One region of the Cytobacillus sp. FSL R5-0569 genome, then DNA from elsewhere that is predicted to be linked to it. Evidence: a T-box and tRNA genes for the amino acid it is inferred to sense, from the RefSeq annotation. Region 1 holds a T-box; the other holds one or more tRNA genes.

Evidence for each region. A T-box is a leader RNA that pairs with one kind of tRNA and senses whether it is charged. The one in region 1 lies ahead of MKX78_RS17155 (valine--tRNA ligase), so its partner is inferred to be a tRNA-Val.
Region 2: it encodes a tRNA-Val, which carries the amino acid that the T-box ahead of MKX78_RS17155 (valine--tRNA ligase) is inferred to sense. The anticodon was not compared.

What each region holds. Positions count from the first base shown of each region.
Region 1 is NZ_JBBOWW010000001.1:3,372,035-3,382,407, reverse strand. Features, by position in the region: gene hemL (glutamate-1-semialdehyde 2,1-aminomutase) at 1-609, shown strand, start outside; gene spoVID (stage VI sporulation protein D) at 977-2,080, shown strand; gene ysxE (spore coat protein YsxE) at 2,191-3,258, shown strand; T-box leader at 3,568-3,804, shown strand; gene MKX78_RS17155 (valine--tRNA ligase) at 3,881-6,526, shown strand; gene MKX78_RS17150 (bifunctional folylpolyglutamate synthase/dihydrofolate synthase) at 6,599-7,897, shown strand; gene MKX78_RS17145 (PilW family protein) at 8,024-9,562, opposite strand; gene MKX78_RS17140 (type IV pilus modification PilV family protein) at 9,623-9,988, shown strand; gene MKX78_RS17135 (hypothetical protein) at 9,979-10,371, shown strand; gene MKX78_RS17130 (hypothetical protein) at 10,368-10,373, shown strand, end outside.
Region 2 is NZ_JBBOWW010000001.1:1,624,132-1,634,504, forward strand. Features, by position in the region: gene MKX78_RS08390 (YhcN/YlaJ family sporulation lipoprotein) at 1-423, shown strand, start outside; gene spoVAC (stage V sporulation protein AC) at 438-911, shown strand; gene spoVAD (stage V sporulation protein AD) at 911-1,921, shown strand; gene spoVAE (stage V sporulation protein AE) at 1,940-2,296, shown strand; gene MKX78_RS08410 (YjcZ family sporulation protein) at 2,400-2,552, shown strand; gene MKX78_RS08415 (stage VI sporulation protein F) at 2,696-2,950, shown strand; gene MKX78_RS08420 (ATP-dependent helicase) at 3,021-5,312, opposite strand; gene MKX78_RS08425 (hypothetical protein) at 5,443-5,685, shown strand; gene MKX78_RS08430 (DUF421 domain-containing protein) at 5,690-6,367, opposite strand; gene MKX78_RS08435 (GNAT family N-acetyltransferase) at 6,528-6,950, opposite strand; gene MKX78_RS08440 (YjcG family protein) at 6,959-7,468, opposite strand; gene MKX78_RS08445 (alpha/beta hydrolase) at 7,611-8,333, opposite strand; tRNA gene MKX78_RS08450 (tRNA-Val) at 8,599-8,671, shown strand; gene MKX78_RS08455 (Ltp family lipoprotein) at 9,376-9,945, shown strand.

The DNA.
Region 1 (10,373 bases):
CGTGATGTGACAACTGAATACGGTGCCATTCTTATTTTTGATGAGGTAATGACAGGTTTCCGTGTTGATTATAACTGTGCCCAAGGTTTCTTCGGCGTTACACCTGATTTAACTTGCTTAGGAAAAGTAATAGGTGGTGGACTGCCTGTTGGTGCTTACGGTGGTAAACGAGAAATTATGGAGCAGGTTGCACCAAGTGGCCCCATTTATCAGGCAGGTACATTATCAGGGAACCCGCTTGCGATGGCTGCCGGTTATGCAACATTAAGTCAATTAACACCGGATACGTATGCTAACTTTATTAAGAAAGCTGATAAACTCGAATTAGGCTTGAGAACAGCAGCAGAAAAATATGAGATTCCACATACAATTAACCGGGCAGGATCGATGATTGGACTATTTTTTACAAATGAAGATGTCATTAATTATGATCAAGCGAGAACGTCTAATCTTGACTTCTTTGCCTCTTATTATCGTGAAATGGCGCTTCAAGGCGTATTCCTTCCACCATCACAATTTGAAGGTTTATTCCTGTCTACAGCATTAACGGATAAAGATATTGATCAAACAATTGCCGCAGCAGAAAAGGCTTTTGCGAAATTGAAATAAGTTTTTAGCGAACAATTCCATTCCGGAATTTGTTCGCTTTTTTATTCTCGATCGAAAGATGCCAATCTTTTTGAGAGAGGGGCAAAGAGAAGAACAACGGTAGCCAGAATGAAAAAGAAAAAGGCTCACATCGAAAAAATAGTCAAAGTGGATATAGTCACTTATGTAGAAAATAATTCTCTGTTGGAAAAGATGTGAGATTTTAAATTCACAACCCCTAAATTAATCTATTCCTCTTTAACAATATAGTTATTCTATCGAAGACGTGCTCCTTTCTAAGTAAAGTAATCATAATTCACTTTTCCTCCTCATAAAGTGTAAGAGAAAAGATGTTATTGTTTTTGATGATATGGGAGGAGGAGTCGATATGTCTCAAGGAAATCCGTCGAACTTGCGGTTTTCATTAGAGGAATCCGTTTGGTTTCAAAAAGGACAGGAAGTATCACAATTACTTTCGATTTCACTTGATCCGAATATAACGATTCAGGATAGTGAGCAGTATGTAACGATTCAAGGTGCACTAGAACTAACAGGCGAATATCATCGTGATGAATCAACCGAGGACAGTATGAATGAACCGCCATCAACATTAAGGTTTATCCAATCTGTGGAAGAAAGGGAAGAGGGGGTATGTGAGTTTACACACTACTTTCCTGTAGATATTACGATCCCGAATAACCGTATTGAGAGATTGGATGATATTGATGTCCAAGTAGAGTCATTTGATTATATGTTTCCTGAAAGAAGTTGCATGAAACTCCATGCTAATTTGACGATATCTGGTTTGTATGGTGACCAACAGCATGTGGCATATACTGAAGATGAGAATAATGTGCTTGAACTTGATACGGTAGAACGTTCAACGGTTCAGGATCAAGAAGAAGAAGACACAGACACCAGTCGTGAAGAAGAACAAACAACAGAAATTAACTTCTCCCTACCAGAGGAGAATGAAAAAGATGAAGATGTGTTTGTTGCTGAAGCGAAGCAGGAGCCAGAAGTGGTTGAAGAAGAACCGGTATTAAATCGCTCCTTACCTATTCTTGAGCCCCAAGAAGAAGAACCCATTGATATGCCAGAGGTTTCTTTTATAGCTAATCGATATGAAGAGAAAAAGCAGGAAGCAGAAGAGATTTTTGAGGTTAAGCAAGTAGAAGAAACAAAACCAGTTCAAGAGCTTGAAGAATTGAAAGATGAGCTTGAATCCTCTTCAGAAGAAGTGAAACCACAAAAGAAAAAAGTAAAGGGCAAGAAAAGCATGAGTTTGACGGAATTTTTTGCTCGTAAAGAAGATGAAGAACAATTGACGAAGGTTAAGGTATGTATTGTCCAGCCTAATGATACGATTGATCTTATTTCAGAAAGATATGATGTGACACCACAAACATTAATGAGAGCCAATCAACTAGAATTGAATCAAGAAGTGCATGAAGGCCAAGTTTTATATATCCCTGTAGCTGTTACGAACTAGCGGATAAGGGGAGTACATTAAGAGCAGATCTCATCGGTCTGCTCGCATTTTTATCAGTGTCACTTGTTTACTTACACAGTTTAGGTAAGCGAGGAAAGTGAGTGGTCTAAGTGGCAAAGGAAAATAGATTAAAAAAATATGGTCCGATCTTAAAACACTATGCACTTGAGCCAAATTTCATCGAAAGTTTTGGTAGCGTTCAAAAGGTTTACTCTAGCAAAGGTGTTTTTTCTTTAAAAAAAATAAAAGCAAATCATGGTGCGGACTTCATTCGTTATATTCAGCAATTATACCAAATGGGTTATAACCGGATCGTCCCGATTTATCCGACGGTTGATGGTAGGTATGCCGTTTTACACAACCAAAAGCTGTATTATTTAATGCCTTGGCTAGCTAATGAGATTAAAGAAGATCAATTTGAACGGCATCAACAAATGTTTAGAGAACTTGCTCGCTTGCATGTCTTAAGTACGAAAGAAGTGGAAGTCTCCAAAGAAGAACGTGAAGAGCATTATGAAAATACGTTACTAGAATGGGAAAAGCAGAGTGAATTTTTGGATGGTTTTATTGAAACATGTGAATCTAGGGAATATTTATCTCCTTATGAATTGATGTTTACACAATATTATAATGATATCGCTCAAGCTTTAACTTTCTCAACGAAGAAATTAAAGGATTGGTACGAAAAAACGAAGGAAGAGGAAAAAGTTCGTACAGCTGTTATACATGGAAAAATTTCTACCGAACATTTCTTGTATGATGAGCGCGGATATGGCTATTTTTTGAATTTTGAAGAAGCGAAGAGAAGTTCACCTATGCATGATCTTCTTCCGTTCTTATCAAGGTCATTAAAAACCTTTCCGAAGCGTGCGGACGATGCTGTCGATTGGATTTACACTTATTTTAAGCATTATCCGTTTAGAGAAGATGAAATGCTGTTATTTCAAAGTTATTTTGCTCATCCAGGGCCTGTCATTCGCGCAGCAGAAAAATATCATAATGGTAAGTCAAAAAAGAATGAAAGAAAGCATGTAGAGCATATACAAAGGCAATTTTGGTTATTAAAAAATACGGAATATGTGGCTATGAGGATTGATGAAATTGAGCGTCAGAAAAAACAAGCACAAGAAGCAGCTGAGAAGGCGAATGCAGAACAAGAAGGAGCCCAAAATGGATAAAACCTGGGCTCCTATATTCATTTTAAGAGAATCCAAATGGTAAACAAACTCACTCAGTAAAAGCAAGTTTTATATCTTAGGGTATACCTTTCTACCCCTCCTCGAAAGTTTACATTTAGGTAGTGGATTTCTCTTTTGCATCCTCATCCTGCGCATATTCCCTCATACATAGGCAGGCTCAAAATATGAGCAATTTTTTTTACAGGTTTGTTCCCTTTTTTTATTATCATGTATATAATAAAAAAAATTGGTCATCCTTATTGACTATAGTGACTATTTTTAGGTAGTATTACTTTATATTCAAACAAATGAAAAGCTTTGATAGGGAAGAGTACATTGGCGCTTTGCTTTAAGAGAGGAAAATCAATTGCTGTGAGATTTTCTAAGCGAACCCATTGGAAGGTCGCCCTGGAGCTTCTTTCGTGAACGTAGTTCTATTATTAGCGAAAGACGGGAACGCCGTTATCCATTCGAGAGTCAATTACTAAAGTTTATGGTAATTGAAAAAAAGGTGGTACCGCGGAAGCAACTCCATTCGTCCTTTTTGTGACGAGTGGAGTTTTTTATTTTGCTTTTGTTTGATTGTTAACGATAAGCGAATGTGAGAAAGGATGAATAGGCGATGGAAGAGAATAATATCACGATGCCAACAAAATATGACCCTCAGTCTATTGAACAAGGTCGTTATGATTGGTGGTTAAAAGGAAAATATTTTGAGGCAAAAGATGATCCGGAGAAAAAACCTTATACAATTGTGATACCGCCACCAAATGTAACGGGAAGGTTGCATCTTGGTCATGCATGGGATACAACGCTTCAAGATATTTTGACGAGAATGAAGCGCATGCAAGGGTATGATGTTTTGTGGTTACCTGGTATGGACCATGCAGGTATTGCTACTCAAGCAAAAGTTGAACAAAAACTGCGCGAAGAAGGAAAAAGTCGTTATGATCTTGGTCGTGAAGCGTTTGTAGAGGAAACGTGGAAATGGACGAATGAATATAAAGGACATATTAGACAACAATGGTCTAAGCTTGGTCTCGGTCTAGATTATAACCGTGAACGCTTTACACTAGACGAAGGGTTATCAGATGCTGTACAAGAAGTTTTCGTTGCTTTATACAATAAAGGTTTGATTTATAGAGGCGAGTATATTATTAACTGGGACCCTTCTACTCAAACAGCTTTATCAGATATAGAAGTGATCCATAAAGATGTTCAAGGGGCGTTCTATCATATGCGCTATCCATTAACAGATGGTAGTGGTCATATTGAAATTGCGACAACAAGACCTGAAACGATGTTAGGTGATACAGCGGTTGCCGTTCACCCTAAAGATGAGCGTTATCAACACTTGATTGGTAAAACGGTGAAACTACCTATTACTGGAAGAGAAATTCCGATTGTTGCAGATGATTATGTTGACATGGAATTTGGTTCAGGAGCAGTAAAAATTACACCAGCTCATGACCCAAATGACTTTGAAATTGGTAATCGTCATAACCTAACAAGAATTCTAGTAATGAATGAAGACGGGTCAATGAATGAGAATGCTGGCAAATATCAAGGGCTAAATCGTTTCGAATGTCGTAAACAAATCGTTAAAGATTTGCAAGAAGAAGGTATTCTTTTTGAAATCGAAGAGCATCTTCATTCTGTTGGTCATTCAGAACGTAGTGGAGCAGTTGTAGAACCTTATTTGTCTACCCAATGGTTTGTAAAAATGCAACCACTTGCGGATGCGTCTGTTGAGTTACAAAAGGGTGAAGATAAAGTCAACTTCGTTCCAGATCGTTTTGAAAATACGTATTTACGCTGGATGGAAAATATTCGTGACTGGTGTATTTCTCGTCAACTTTGGTGGGGCCATCGCATCCCAGCTTGGTATCATAAGGAAACAGGTGAAGTATATGTAGGAACAGAAGCACCGAGTGATAGTGAGAACTGGAAACAAGATGAAGATGTGCTTGATACATGGTTTTCATCAGCGTTATGGCCATTCTCTACATTAGGTTGGCCGAATGAAGAAAGTGCTGATTTTAAACGCTATTATCCGACTGATGCGTTAGTAACAGGCTATGATATCATTTTCTTCTGGGTATCTAGAATGATTTTCCAAGGTATTGAATTTACTGGTGGCCGTCCATTTAAAGATGTACTTATTCACGGATTGGTTCGTGATGCGGAAGGTCGTAAGATGAGTAAGTCACTAGGTAATGGTGTTGATCCAATGGATGTTATTGAGAAATATGGTGCAGACTCTTTGCGCTATTTCTTATCAACAGGAAGCTCACCAGGTCAGGATTTGCGTTTCAGCTTTGAAAAAGTAGAATCTACGTGGAATTTTGCCAATAAAATATGGAACGCTTCTCGATTTGCCTTAATGAACATGAATGGATTAACTTATGATGAAATTGATTTAACCGGTGAAAAATCGGTTGCAGATAAATGGATTTTAACGCGCTTAAATGAAACAATTGAAACGGTAACAAGGTTGTCCGATCGTTATGAGTTTGGTGAAGTGGGCAGAATCCTCTATAACTTCATTTGGGATGATTTCTGTGACTGGTATATTGAAATGGCAAAACTGCCATTATACGGTGAAGATGAAGCGGCTAAACAGACAACAAGATCTGTTCTCGCTTATGTATTAGACCAAACAATGAGATTATTGCATCCATTCATGCCGTTTATTACAGAGGAAATCTGGCAAAACCTCCCTCATAAAGGAGAATCGATTACAGTTGCCTCTTGGCCGACTGTGAATGAAGAGCTTTCCGATAAAGTAGCAGCAGAAGAAATGAAACTGCTTGTGGAAATTATTCGTTCTGTACGTAATATTCGTGCAGAGGTAAACACACCATTGAGTAAGAAGATTGATATGCTCATCAAAACAAAAGATGAAAATGTACAGAAGGTTTTAAGTAAAAATGTTGGTTATATTGAACGCTTCTGTAACCCTGAGCAATTAACTATTGCGATTGATGCAAAAGCACCTGATAAAGCGATGACAGCAATTGTTACTGGAGCAGAAATTATTCTGCCATTAGCAGGTTTAATTAATATTGATGAAGAAATTGCTCGTCTACAAAAAGAATGGGATAAGTTAAATAAAGAAGTGGAACGTGTTCAGAAAAAATTAAGCAATGAAGGTTTTATTAAGAAAGCACCTGAAAAAGTAATCTCTGAAGAAAAAGCGAAAGAACAAGATTATAGCGAAAAACGTTCAGCAGTTGAAGCAAGAATGAACGAATTAAAAGGTGAATAAGGTATAATAGGAGAGGAGGCGAAATATCGTCTCCTCTTATAATGGTTATATTAATAAAGGTGGCAGATAGAAATGTTTACAACATATGAAGAAGCAATTGGTTGGATTCATTCTCGTCTTCGTCTTGGGATCAAACCAGGATTACAAAGGATGGAATGGATGATGGAAAAGTTGAATCATCCAGAAAGAAGACTGAAGGTTATACATATAGGGGGAACGAACGGTAAAGGTTCGACACTTGCTTATATCCACTCGATCCTTGAAGCAGAGGGGATTATGGTAGGTACATTTACTTCTCCATATATAGAGCAATTCAATGAACGGATTACATTAGGCGGCAAGCCGATTTCTGATAAAGATATTGTCCAGCTAGTGAATGATATTTATCCACTTGCAGTAGAGCTCGAAGGATCAGAACTAGGAGAGCCATCTGAATTTGAAATTATAACAACAATGGCGATTCATTATTTTGCCCATATTGAACCGGTTGATATTGCTTTGTTTGAAGTAGGATTAGGTGGCAGACTAGATTCAACAAATGTCCTTCATCCCCTATTATCTATCATTACAAATATCGGTCTTGATCACACAGCGATATTAGGTGATACGATTGAGAAGATTGCCTCTGAAAAAGCTGGGATTATAAAGCCTGGAACACCAATTATTACTGGTGTTAAGCAAGATGAGGCAGTGGCTGTTATCGAAAAGACAGCAAAAGAAAAACATGCAAAAGTTTATCAAGCAAATAAGCAATTCCAAGCGGAGCATATCGTATCGACAGAAGTAGGTGAGGCCTTTTCTTTTCAGAATACATTTAGGCAAAGAGACTATTTAGAAATATCGATGTCAGGTGTTCATCAAGTAGAAAATGCTAGCTTGGCGTTGATGGCGGTCGATTTTCTGAATCAATATTTTTCCTTTGTGATTTCAGAAGTAAGCATAGAGAGAGGCTTGAAAAAAATGTATTGGCCTGGTCGTTTTGAGCGCGTGGCAACAGCACCACTAACGATTTTAGACGGAGCACATAATGAAGAAGGAATGGCTGCTGTTTGTGACGAATTAGAAAAGCGCTATCAAGATCGTGATATTTATTTTATTTTTGCAGCATTAAAGGACAAACCACTGCAAGGCATGATTCAAAGAATGGAGGATTGTGCGAAAGCGATTACTTTTGTAGGGTTTGATTTCCCTCGTGCGGCAACAGCTGAGGAACTGTCTGCAATCAGTCAAAAGAATCATCATTTAGTTACAGCTGATTGGCAAGAAGCAATAAAAGAAACGAAGGAAATGATGCGTGAAAATGATGTTTTAGTGATTACAGGTTCCCTATACTTTATTTCCGAAGTAAAGCGTTTTTTTGCTCATCAATAATGATTGGTTACGATGGATATTGCTTGTAGCCGTATAAGTAAAGGGCGTCAAATACTTTTAGAATCGCCCTTTACTTTTTAGTTGACCAACATGAATAGAGCAATTGGCGTTTTCTCATTATGTGTCTTATTCAAGAGGGAAATCCTTTTCTTGAGCAAAAAAATCACTAATCGGGATATAGTTCACTGTTGTTCCCCCACTCATAAGGTAAACGCCATTTTTAGCAATGATACTGCCATTAAATTCTCCTCCATAAAAGGTTACACTTCCATATGGAGCAAATACAACTCCGCTAAATCGTTCAATCCATTGACTTTGTGAACCGATATATACATCACCGGTAGCAATAATTACTGCTTTTGAAAAGGAGTTTATATAACGGTATTTTTCGTCAAGATATGGAGAAATGGTAATATCTTCGCCAAATAATTTCATATTTTCACTTTTTACTGAGGAACCATAGCCATTTGCTTCATACCATCCTGCTGGTTTGGTTTTAAGAAGAGGGTAAGAAGGGATGCTACAACTCGTTAACTTTTCTAAAGATGATCCTTTTTGATAAGCGGATAAATCTATATTATTCGGATGATACAATTCTCCAACATATGTTGCTAAAGCGGAAGGAGAAAAGGATGGAGTCCAATCAACCGTCAAGTCTTGATGAGAAAAAAGCGCCTTCTCAAAGTAAGCATCTTTGATGTATGTGTCACCACCAATATGTACGTTATCTTTATATGTTCCTCCAGGTAACACTGCATCCTTCATTATTGTTAAAGGTTGATAAAAAGTCGTATCCTTAATATTGGCCCTTCCATTCACAACGGTATGACCATAAATAGAACGTCCACCTGAGGCTGAAAAGTCGCCGTTAATACAAACTTGCCCTGGCTTAGAAGCTGATCCTAACCCTGCACTACCTCCTTGTAAATTTACATCTCCATCTATAAATAGATTAGAAACACTACTTAAGGCGCCGCCATTGATCTGGGCAGTTTTTAATGAATCTCCAATATATATGGTGGCATCGCTACCATTGATTCGGTTACCATGAAAGGCAAATGAGGAACCATGGAGAAATAGTTGACTTTCTATCATACATTGATAAAAGCTGTCAGAGCAAGTAGAATTCTCTCCTTCATCAGGGTCCTCGCCATTATCTTCTCCGTCGCCGGGATTCTCCACGTTTCCGGAATCGTCCTCTTTATCTCCTATCAGCAGTTTGTTTATTTTTGTATGAACACCGAAAGTATCTTCTCCGCCTGCAAGAGTGAATTGAACATCAATAACATCACTAGAAATGAGGCAATCCTCAAGAGGTTTCACATCATCTTCATGATAACTACAATAAGGATCTGCTGTGCTTTGATTAGCAGGTTTAATCGAGATGTCTTTGAAGTGAATATCATTTCTTAATAGTAAAGAAGGTAGCGATAAAGAATATTGTGGCGTTGTTGCATATTTTACTTGATGTAAGTCTCTTAAATAAGCCATAATGAGGTTAGATTCTTGCCTTAAATTGACAGAAGTAAAAGTCTTACTTTTTGTTTTCTCTATTGAAATAAAAGTACCATAAATGACAGAACTAATAATTGAAAGGATAGCAATGGTCGCTAGTACTTCAATTAATGTCATACCTATGTTATTTTTATAGTTATATTGACCCATTTCTTTATACCCCCTTCATACCTTTATTTTACATAATAATTACCTGGAGGTGAATGAGGAATTTTTAAACTATTAAAAAAACAAAAGGGGTTAACACTCATTGAAGTCATTGTTTCTCTTTTGTTAATCACGATTGTACTTACTGCGTTTATTTCTGTCTTTATCAATGCAAACGGACAAATAACAAGAGCGGAGAATGATTTTACTGCATTACAACTAGCAGAGAAAGCATTAATAGAGGGAAAGTGCGGTCAAGAAACTGTTGATATAAACGACCAAGAATATGTTATTAAGGTGATTCAGAAGATGGTAGAAGAAAAAGCAATACTGAAGGTTACTGTCTCTACTGGAAAGGAAGGAGATGAGCCTTTAGAGGAACTCTATGGTATATCACAACTTGAAGGTGAGGGTTCAAGGTGCGAGTAAAGGAAAATGGCGAAAAGGGGTATGCACTTGTTACTGTTCTCTTGCTTATATTGTTGCTATTTATTATCATCCCACCGCTTTTGTTAGGTGTCCTTCAATCAACCAAACAAATCACACAAAGTCAATTTGATATCCAACATCGTCGTTTGATTGAAGTAGGAGTAACCCTATTTGCTACCCAAGAAGGGAACAAGGCGATCGCGCTATCTGACCATCACTGTGTGGTTTTCGCTACAGATACATCTTGGGTTGAGATAGAGGATGAGACGAGTGCTTGTAAATGTGACAATGCATTGGATATAGAAGGGTTAGGTATAATCCCTATTTATAAAAATAAGTGCGGATCTGCAATGGCATTCGTACATGAAGGTGAAGAAAAATGAAA
Region 2 (10,373 bases), 1.7 Mb from region 1:
GGATGTAGTAAACATGATTCTAATGAAGCACCGTTATCACTTGTTAAAGCAACAAACCCTACTCCGTCATTAATACATAGTGAATCACGGTCAACTGATGAAGATATGCTGCAAAGTATAGAAAAAGATATCGAAAAACAGAAAGAATTATATGATGCAGCAATTGTAAAGAATGATGATACCGTTTTAGTTGTTTACAAAGTAAGACATTTACAAAGATTTCACATGAAAAAAATTGAGAAAAATGTTACAGGGAAATTAGAAGATAAATATCCTGATGTTAAATTTATTGTTTCAAGTGATTTTAAGATTTTTCTTGAAGTAGTCGAATTACATGAACAAATGAAGAATCCCAATTTTAGTGCAAAAGAAGCCGAAAAAAAGTTCGAGAAAATAGTTAAGTTGAAAAAAGAATTAACATAGGAAGGTGAATAAGGATGTGTGCTAAACCAAAAAAAACGCCTGACCAAGAGCAATATGATCAATTAGAAAAAAAATATGAAACGAAGCGCCCAGTCTTGAAAAATTGTCTTCGGGCATTTTGGGTTGGAGGATTATTCTGCATAGTAGGACAAGCGATTTCATATTTTTATATCTATTTCTTTAATTTCACAGAGCAAACAGCAAGTAATCCTACTGTAGCTACTATGATATTTATTGCGATGCTTTTAACTGGATTTGGTGTTTATGACAGACTTGGACAATTCGCAGGAGCAGGTAGTGCAGTGCCAGTAACTGGTTTTGGAAATGCGGTTATTTCAGCGGCAATTGAACATCGCACGGAAGGGTTTGTCCTCGGTGTCGGTTCTAATATGTTTAAGCTAGCAGGTTCGGTTCTATTATTTGGAGTATTCTCAGCTTTTGTGGTTGCATTAATCAAAACTATTCTAATATATATGGGGGTAATTTAATGCTAAAGGGGAAGCAATCATGGGTTTTTAGTCAACGCCCAGCTATTATTGCTACCGGTGTGACTGGAGGGCCGTTTGAGGCAAATGGTCATTTAGCTGATGACTTTGATCTTCTCCATGAAGATTTATGGATGGGAGAAGATTCATATGAAAAAGCACATCGTGTGCTAATGGAAGGTGCTAGTCGAACGGCATTAAGAAAAGCAGAAATGGAAAAAAAAGATGTGCAATTCTTCCTAGGTGGTGACTTAATTAATCAGATCACCCCGACAAGTCTCAGCGCAAGATCATTAGAAATACCTTACTTCGGTTTGTTTGGTGCATGTTCCACATCAATGGAAGGATTAGCGCTTGGTTCATTTATGATTAATTATGGTGGGGCAAATGCAGTTATAACAGGAGCAGCAAGTCATAATGCTGCTGTTGAAAAACAATTTCGCTACCCTACAGAGTATGGAGGGCAAAAGCCACCAACTGCACAATGGACAGTAACAGGTGCTGGTGCAGCACTTCTCGTTCAAAATAATGGAGGAAATGATCCGGTTACGACAGCTGCAACAATCGGTAAGGTGGTTGACATGGGGGTGACTGATCCATTTAATATGGGTGGGGCAATGGCTCCTGCAGCAGCAGATACCATTTATAATCATTTTCAAGATATGCAAATAGAACCCTCTTATTATGACTTAATTGTTACTGGAGACTTAGGAAAAATTGGTCGTGTAACTGCATTGGAATTATTAAAGAATAAGGGGCTTATTATTCCAGATGAACAGTTCCAAGATTGTGGCATACTCATTTATAAAGAAGATCAGCCCGTGCAATCAGGTGGAAGCGGTGCAGGTTGTTCTGCATCCGTTTTATATGGTCACCTCTTAAATAGAATGAAAAGAGGAGAGCTAAAAAAGATCTTAATGGTCGCTACAGGAGCCTTATTATCGCCACTTACAGTACAACAAAATGAATCAATTCCATGTATTGCACATGCAGTGGCGATTGAAATGCCATAAAGTTAGGAGGATGAATATATGCTACCAATGTTTTTTTGGGCTTTTGTTGTTGGAGGCTTATTTTGTGTGATTGGTCAAATTTGTTTTGATGTATTTAAACTGACACCAGGTCATACTTTGAGTGCGCTTGTCGTGTTAGGAGCGATATTGGATGGGGTAGGACTTTACGAGCCATTATTGGATTTTGCTGGTGCTGGTGCATCTGTACCCATAACGAGTTTCGGTAACTCACTTGTGCACGGAGCTTTACAAGAAGCAGAGCAACATGGATTAATTGGCGTACTAACAGGGATGTTTGAAGTTACGAGCTCAGGTATTTCATCCGCCATCCTGTTTGCTTTTATTGGCGCCCTTATTTTCAAACCAAAAGGATAAGCCTGATTTCAATGAATTAAGGGCCAAGCGGGTACATGCCCAAACATTCTCATATAACCATACATAATGTATAAGGACAAATACATTAGTGAGGTGAATTTATATGGGCTTTGGAGGCTATGGCGGCAATTGTGGTTGTGGCGGTTATGGCGGCGGCTACGGTTACGGCGGTGGCGGTGGCTATGCTGGAGGTACTTTCGTTTTAATCGTTGTCCTCTTCATTTTATTAGTCATTGTCGGTGCTAGTTTCTGCTAATTGTCTTTTATTCTTTGGAGAGATGTGTAATAATAGCATCTCTTCTTTTTTATAGTTATAAATTTTCTGAAAGAAATTTTTATCACGTTTTTAATTGGGCGACATAAGATAAATGGAGTTCAAGAAGGAGCGTGAGGTAGCGGATGGATAATCATTTTTTTAAGAATATCGAGAAAAAAACAGGCGTGAATATGAAGGATGTATTTGAATTAGCGGGCTCGTTACAAAATGCGAATTTTAAAGATGAAGACACGGTTCGTGGCGTCATTCGCAGGGTGTCGCAAATCGCCAACAAACCAGTATCTCAAGAAATGGAAGACAAAATTGTCGATTCTATTGTAAAAGAAGGTAAGTCTTTAGACTTTAATACAATAAACAAAATGATTAATAAAAAATAATGAGAGTCTGACAAGAATTTTTTATCGAACGATTGATTGCCTGCGTGAGATGATACACACGCAGGTTTTTTTATTTACTATATATTTTATTTTTGATATGGGGAAGAAAGCGTGATGGATAGGCTTTTTTTCCTTTTCTATGCTGCAAAAGTGATAAATGTAACTGTTCCTTGGCTCTAGTCATTGCTACATATAATAGTCTTCGTTCTTCTTCTAAACTCTGCTCTGTTCCTGTACGATATTCTTCAAGGGCATAATCGTGGGGAAGGCTGCCATCGACTACACTTAAAATATAGACAAAGGGATACTCTAACCCTTTGGCTTTATGAATAGTACTAAAGGTTACAGCGTTCTCAATCGTTTTACTTATTTGCTTCATTTCTTTGATTTTTGCACGCATATGATCCGCATACTCAATGAACTCAAGTAAAGTAGTAAACTTCTTAGCAATTAATTTTAGTTCTTTTAAATCCTCTGAACCTTTATCCATTTTGTTTCCTTCATTACCACGCTTCTTAATGAAATCTTGTATTTGTAGCTCTTTTTCGATTTTTTCAAGTGCTAATAAAGGTGATAGTTGTTTAATTGCTTTAATCGTAGTTACCGTTTTCTTTGCTTTGCTTTGTTGAAACGCATATTTGCTCTGTACCATAGATAAACATTCAAGTAAGCTGCAATCATGTAAGATACTATTCGCTTTCATATCTTGCAAGTGTGATTGTGTTAAAAAAAGAGCCGGTAAGATATCCTTAAGAGCCTGCGCATCTTCCTCATTAATCGCAAGTCTTAAAAAACTAAGCAGTGTCCGGATAATAAAGCGATCATAAAATGATTCGGCATCTTGTTCTATTTTAAATGGAATATTAGACCTGGTAAATCGTTCAAATAGTGCACGACTTGTTGAATGCGTTCGATAAAGGATGGCAAAATCATTAGGTTGGTGCCCTTGTCTTATTCTCTCTTGAATATCTGTCAAAATCATTAAAGCTTCTTCTTCTTCATCGTAAGGGTAGAAGAGTGTAGGGTATGCTTCGTTTTTAAATTGTGCGACCATGTTTTTTGCTTTTCTTCTTTTGTTTTTTTTGATAACTTGACTCGCAAATGCAGTGATTTCGTGACTAGAGCGATAATTTTGTTGTAATGTAATTTGAAAACTGTCATCAAACATCTGTTCAAACTCGGTTAAATACGATGGATCACTACCTCTAAAAGCATATATAGATTGATCATCATCACCTACTGCACAAATATGCTCACTTTCAGGTACTAGCATTCTAAGTAATTCAAATTGAACTTTATTTACATCTTGGAATTCATCAATTAAGATGTATTTAAATCGCTTTTGATACTGTGCTAAAATTTGCGGATTTTTTTTAAATAGCTCATAACAGCTACTGAGCATATCATCAAAATCAAAGGTATTCAATCGCTGTTTCTCTTCTTCATAGGCTTGATACATTTGTAGTACCTTTTCCTCCCATGAATCATTCGCCCTTACATCCGTAGGGGATTGCAGCGAGTTTTTCCAAAAGCTAATTAACTGTAAGGCCATATCAAAAGGGAAATCCTTTTCATCAATATGTAGGGCCCTTGCTGATTGTTTGATCATTTGTTCCTTCTGCCAGTTCTTTAAAAGGTAACGGTGGTCCCATTTTTGATTATTATGATCATGAAAAGAAAGAATACGATAGAAAATGCTATGGAAAGTTCCGCAAACCATTTGATTAATATGCTTTGCTGTAACGTATGGATAAGTTTTTATCCGTTGTTTCATTTCGTTAGCTGCCTTAGCTGTAAATGTAACGAGTAGAACAGAACGGGGATCAACTTGATATTCATTGAATAAATAAGCCGTTTTCCCTGTTAAAACGCGTGTTTTTCCACTTCCTGCTCCTGCGAGAACAAGTAACGGACCATGACAATACGTAACAGCTCTTTTTTGATCATGATCAAATGAAATCCCGTGCTCTTCAAGTGAACGAAGATACCCCTCTGTAGGACTAGCTTGAGAGGCTGTATTTTCTGCAAATGGTGGAATATTTTTAATACGTACAGGGGTTTTAAAAGGCTTTTCCACTTCTTCGAGAATTGATCGACCTTGAGGTAAACGAAAGCCATTGACTTCTTTTTCTTTCGTTTTCTCTGTTGCTTTCGGAATGACTTCGTCCACATAAGCGCACTCTTTTTCATTGTTATGATAAAATTTTGGTTCATCCTGAATACCTAAATAAAATAAAACGTTTTCACCACAATGGGTACAATAAAGGTTCCCTCGTTTTCCTTCTTCATGTATAAATGGATAGTCTGATCGTTTCAGTGTATGTAATTGAATTAGTTCTTGCATTAATCGTGCACTTTTCATCATTTAGCCTCATAACTTAAAAAATTTACTGCATAAAATTAATCATAACAAAGATTTTAGCGCTAAAAAAGAATAAATATGTTTGTTATCAATTGAAAAGGGTTAGTAGTAAAGTAAAGGGGGCAGTGTAATGATTTATCCAATCTCAACCGTTCAAACGGCATACCAACAATATGTAGAGCGAATGTTTATGAATCGAAATCGCTCAATGACTTATAGAAATATTGAAAGGGTAGATCCATCCCGTGGTCAAACAGAAACCAATCATTTATATAAGGACAATAGAAAAAACCATTTATCCTCTTCGCTAAAAGATAGAGAAACAAATGGTAAACAGGGAATAAAAGGAAAACACGTTGATTATTACGCATAATATTTCAATAGGTCTGGATATGTAACCCGTCTTCTTTTTCCCAGTCAGCATATAGAATTTCCTTCACATTCTCATAACCTTTCTTTTTTAATTTTTCATCTAGAAATTTGACATCCCAACCGAGAATGTTTAGGTTTTCATGAACAATCTCACCATCTAAAATGATATTAATTGGCACCTTAATCTTCGGATATTTTAATTGCAAGTCCTCAATGGTTGGCGTTGTATATTCAGGCTTTTTCAAGGCGGTAATTGTACCATTTGTCTCTAAGAATGCATATTCGCATTGTCTTAAAGAGAAAATATCTTTTGCCCTCAGTAATTCTTGCAGCTGGTTGAGGTCCAAATGATTCTTTTTCAATTGCCCATATTCAATTTTTCCTTTACGAATCACAATGGAAGGACCGCCTTCTAATAATTTTCTTGTTCTTCTGAACTTCTGTGTGATTTTTTCTGTAGTAAGAATCAAAATGGTCCAAAGAAGAACAGAGAAAAGCATTTGACTTATCCCTGTATTCTCATCATAAAGTGCATTTCCTACTAGTTCTCCTAATACGATGGCAGAAATAAAGTCAAAAGGAGTGATTTGGGATATTTGCGACTTTCCAAGAATCTTGGTCATAATGAAAAGGGCAATAAATCCAACAACGAGAACGAAAGTAATATGTATATATTCATGCATGGGAAACACACCTCTTAAACAAATTTACTGTGACCTTGTTATTGTGTGCTCTTCCCCATTTTTTATGATTAAAAAGACGATCGGATTTTTATTAAATTCTAGCTTCTACATTGTTAATGAAGACAAAAAAGAGATGCGGAATGCACCTCTTTTTTTGCATTTAAATTTGTTTCTTCATTGTTCGGTGAGGTATTCCTGCATCAAGAAATTCTTCAGAGATGACTTCGTACCCTATTCGTTCATAAAAGGGAATCGCATGTGTTTGTGCGTGAAGTTTTAAAGCAGGTACACCTTTTTCTATAGCAAAAGATTCGATCGCATGCATTATTTCTTTGCCGGCTCCTGTTTTTCTTGCATTTTCTTTTACACAAATGCGTTCTACTTTACCATAGCCATCTACAATTCTGAAACGCCCAGCACCACTAGGTTCATTATCTTTATAAAGTACAAAGTGTGTAGCTTCGTCTTCAAATTGATCGATTTCTTCTTCTAATGGAACTTTTTGTTCCTCTACAAATACTTCTTTTCTTACTTGATAAGCTTCCTGTAGCTCTTGTTCGTTTTCTACTATTTTAACGTTCATGTTGTTCATTAACCCTTTCCGAGGCGGAATGTTTCATGTACACTCCAAGATCCGTTTTCTAATTGATATAATAAGTGGAATCGATCAACCGTTTCTTCGTGTTCTACATCAAGCATTTTCAGTGAACCATAAACATCAGAATGTTCATCATCGGAAAGTTTTTGTCCAATTGTAATATGAGGGACAAAAGCATATTCTGATTTTTCTCCAACTGTTTGTTCATTGATTTTTTCATGTAGTCGTTCGAGTTCATCTGTTGGGTTAATCTTTAAGTAAATAACGTTATTAACAGGTTGAAATGAACTCACCTTTTTAACGTTCATGTGAAAAGGTTGTTGAACTTTTGCAATTGCATTCAAAGCATCAGTTGTTTGTTTTACTTCTTCTTCTGTAGCTTCAAATGATTTTAATGTTACATGTGGAGGAATCAATGCGTAGTGAGGGTCATATCTTTTCCGATAAGAGTTCGCCAAGTCTTGAATTTTTTTTGACGGAAAAATAACGATTCCATATTTCATAGTTCTACCTCCAAAATAAAATATTTTAAAGAACTTGTCTTATTTTACTATTATAACAAATTTTCAAAAATCATCATATACTAACGAATGTATATAGAAGAAAAAGACAGTTTGACTAAGAAGTAGCCAAACTGCTGTTTCATTAAAGCATTTGCTTGAGAGCACGTTTTAAATCTGGTTGCCAATATGTCCATGTATGATCGCCATCAAATTCATCATAAAAATAAGGGAAGCCTTTATCCTTTATTAATTGTGAAAGTTCCCGATTGGGTGTAAGGAAATCTTCTTCCTTACCGTCAGTTGTTTTGACTGTTGTCTCACCCGTACCAATCACATGATATATATTTAACAGATGTGTATCTTTAAAGGATTTGACTTCTTCCATTACTTTTTCATTCGCTAATGGCGATTGTAAAATGACTGTCCCAAAAGTATTAGGGTATTGTAGAGCAGTTAAAAGAGATACAGTCGCCCCTAAGGAGTCGCCGATCAATGCTCGTCCCATTCCCATTTGGTACGTTGGATATTTTTCGTCAAGGTAAGGTACAAGCTCGTGAGCCAAGAATCTGATATAAGCAGCATTTTGTTCACCATCTGGATGATATTTACGACGGCGGTCTTGTACATTTTTATAAGGAATACCAATGATAATTGTATTTTCCATTTCTTTTGCATCAAGCAACTCATCCGCTGTTCTGCCGATTCGTCCTAATTGAAAATAATCTTTGCCATCTTGAGCAATTAAAATATTATATTTATATAGCGGTGAATAATTGCCCGGTAAGTATACAAGTATTTCTAAATCTTCCCCTAGTACCTCACTTTTAAAAGTAAAGTCCGTGATTGTCCCTTTTGCTGTATTCATAAAGTAGAACTCCTTTGTTAAAATAATAATCCTATATGGGGTTATATTATCACACAGTGTATGAAACTTCATATAGTAAGTCTTCATTTCCTTAATGAAGAAAGATTCACTCAATTAAGTATGTATGTTTATTTTCCACTTCTATTATATGTAAAGAGCTCTATAATTATAAAACTTCATGAAATTAAGCAAATACCAGTGAAATCAATTGACAGATATACGCTAAAATAGTATATTTATAAATGTCTTAAATATATACATAAACGATTCCGTAGCTCAGCTGGGAGAGCGCTACCTTGACAGGGTAGAGGTCGCTGGTTCGAACCCAGTCGGAATCATTAATTGAGTTGTATCAAGAGTTTAACGCTGTTAGTAAACTGTATAATGTATTATGGTCGTAGCTGGAAATGCTACAATCCTGAAAGACCACTTCGCATATTTTGTGAGGTGGTCTTTTTTTATGCTTTTAAAGTTTGCTGTTCAGGATTTTCTTGATGATAGGCTTTTTTTAAAATGTAACTCCTAAAAATCTAGAAAGTTACCGTATTATGATTAAACAATTTGAGGACTTTTGTTTAGATCGCAATGTTTTAAATGTTGAAGATATAACAGTAAACACAGTCAAACAGTTTATCCTTTTCTAAAACAAGATAACAATGCAACTACTATAAACTCCAAATTACAACGTGTCCGTGCTTTCTTATATTATATGATTGAATGTGAAGTCATTACTGATAATCCTGCAAAAAATAAAGAAAGGCACAGAAGATATAAAGATTGATGCCTTTACTGATAGTCAAATTAAACAAATGTTGAACTATTATAGAAGGCTAAAACATAAGGATAAAGCTTTTTAGATTGTGGGGTAGGGTACAATGTCCTAGAGGTCTGCGAGTTGAAATTATACGCAATAAATTTTTCAACTGAAACCACCATTTACCAACTTTGTATTACTTAAGTAGACTATTGAAATACTGAAAATGTTGCGGTACTATTATACTAGTAAGTTTACAATTTTAGTATTTAAAGGAGAAAACTGAATATGAAGAAGTTTTTTAAGATTGGTTGCATGGGATTTATTGCAATTTTTGTACTAGGTATTATTGGTGCTATCTTTTCAGGTGGGGATGATGAAACTACACAACCTACTGAAAAGGCTGAACCTGCAAGCACTGAAGAGGTAGCAACTGAAGAGACAGATAAAGAAACTGAAAAAGTAAAAGAAGAAGATGCAGAAGAAATGGCTGAAGAAACTACTGAAGAAAAAGAAGAACCAAAGGAAGAACCTAAAGAAGAAGTGAAGGAAGAAAAAGAACCTGAACTATCTCTTTCACAACATAACGCAATTCAAACTGCTGTGAATTACCTAGACTATACAGCCTTTTCTAGAACTGGTTTAATTGAACAGTTAGAATATGAAGGTTACAGTAATGAAGAAGCAACATATGCGGTAGATCACATTGAAGTTGACTGGAAAGAACAGGCTGTTCAGGCAGGTAAGAACTATCTTGACTTTACTTCATTCTCTAGAAGTGGGTTGATTGACCAGTTAGTTTATGAAGGGTTTAGCCAGGAACATGCAACTTATGCAGTTGATCAAATAGGATTATAAGAACCAGGGAAGCGAAAGCTTCTCTTTTTTTATCTGAATATTTACCTTTCGTTGTTGTCATATGTTGTAATATATTTTGAAACTACTTGGTTAGATCAATTGGTTGAACAGGTAATTGAAACTGGTGCGGTGAAGCTTACATACTTTTCATTATTCCTTTAATGTCAGCTTCCATTTCACCAATATTTTCTATAATAAATTCAAGTGGTTTTCCCATATCATTCACTGCTATGTTTTCATTAGTTCAGAACTCTTGAATAACTCGTAACCAAGTTCTGAAGGGGGGGATAACTGCATTTTACAGTTCTATTTTCAGGAATTCCCGTAACAAGTATTTAAAATATTACTTGATAAAATCATTTTCTTGCAAATTTTCATATGAAAATGTCATGTTAATCCTGGGATATGAGAAAAGACCCCTATAGACT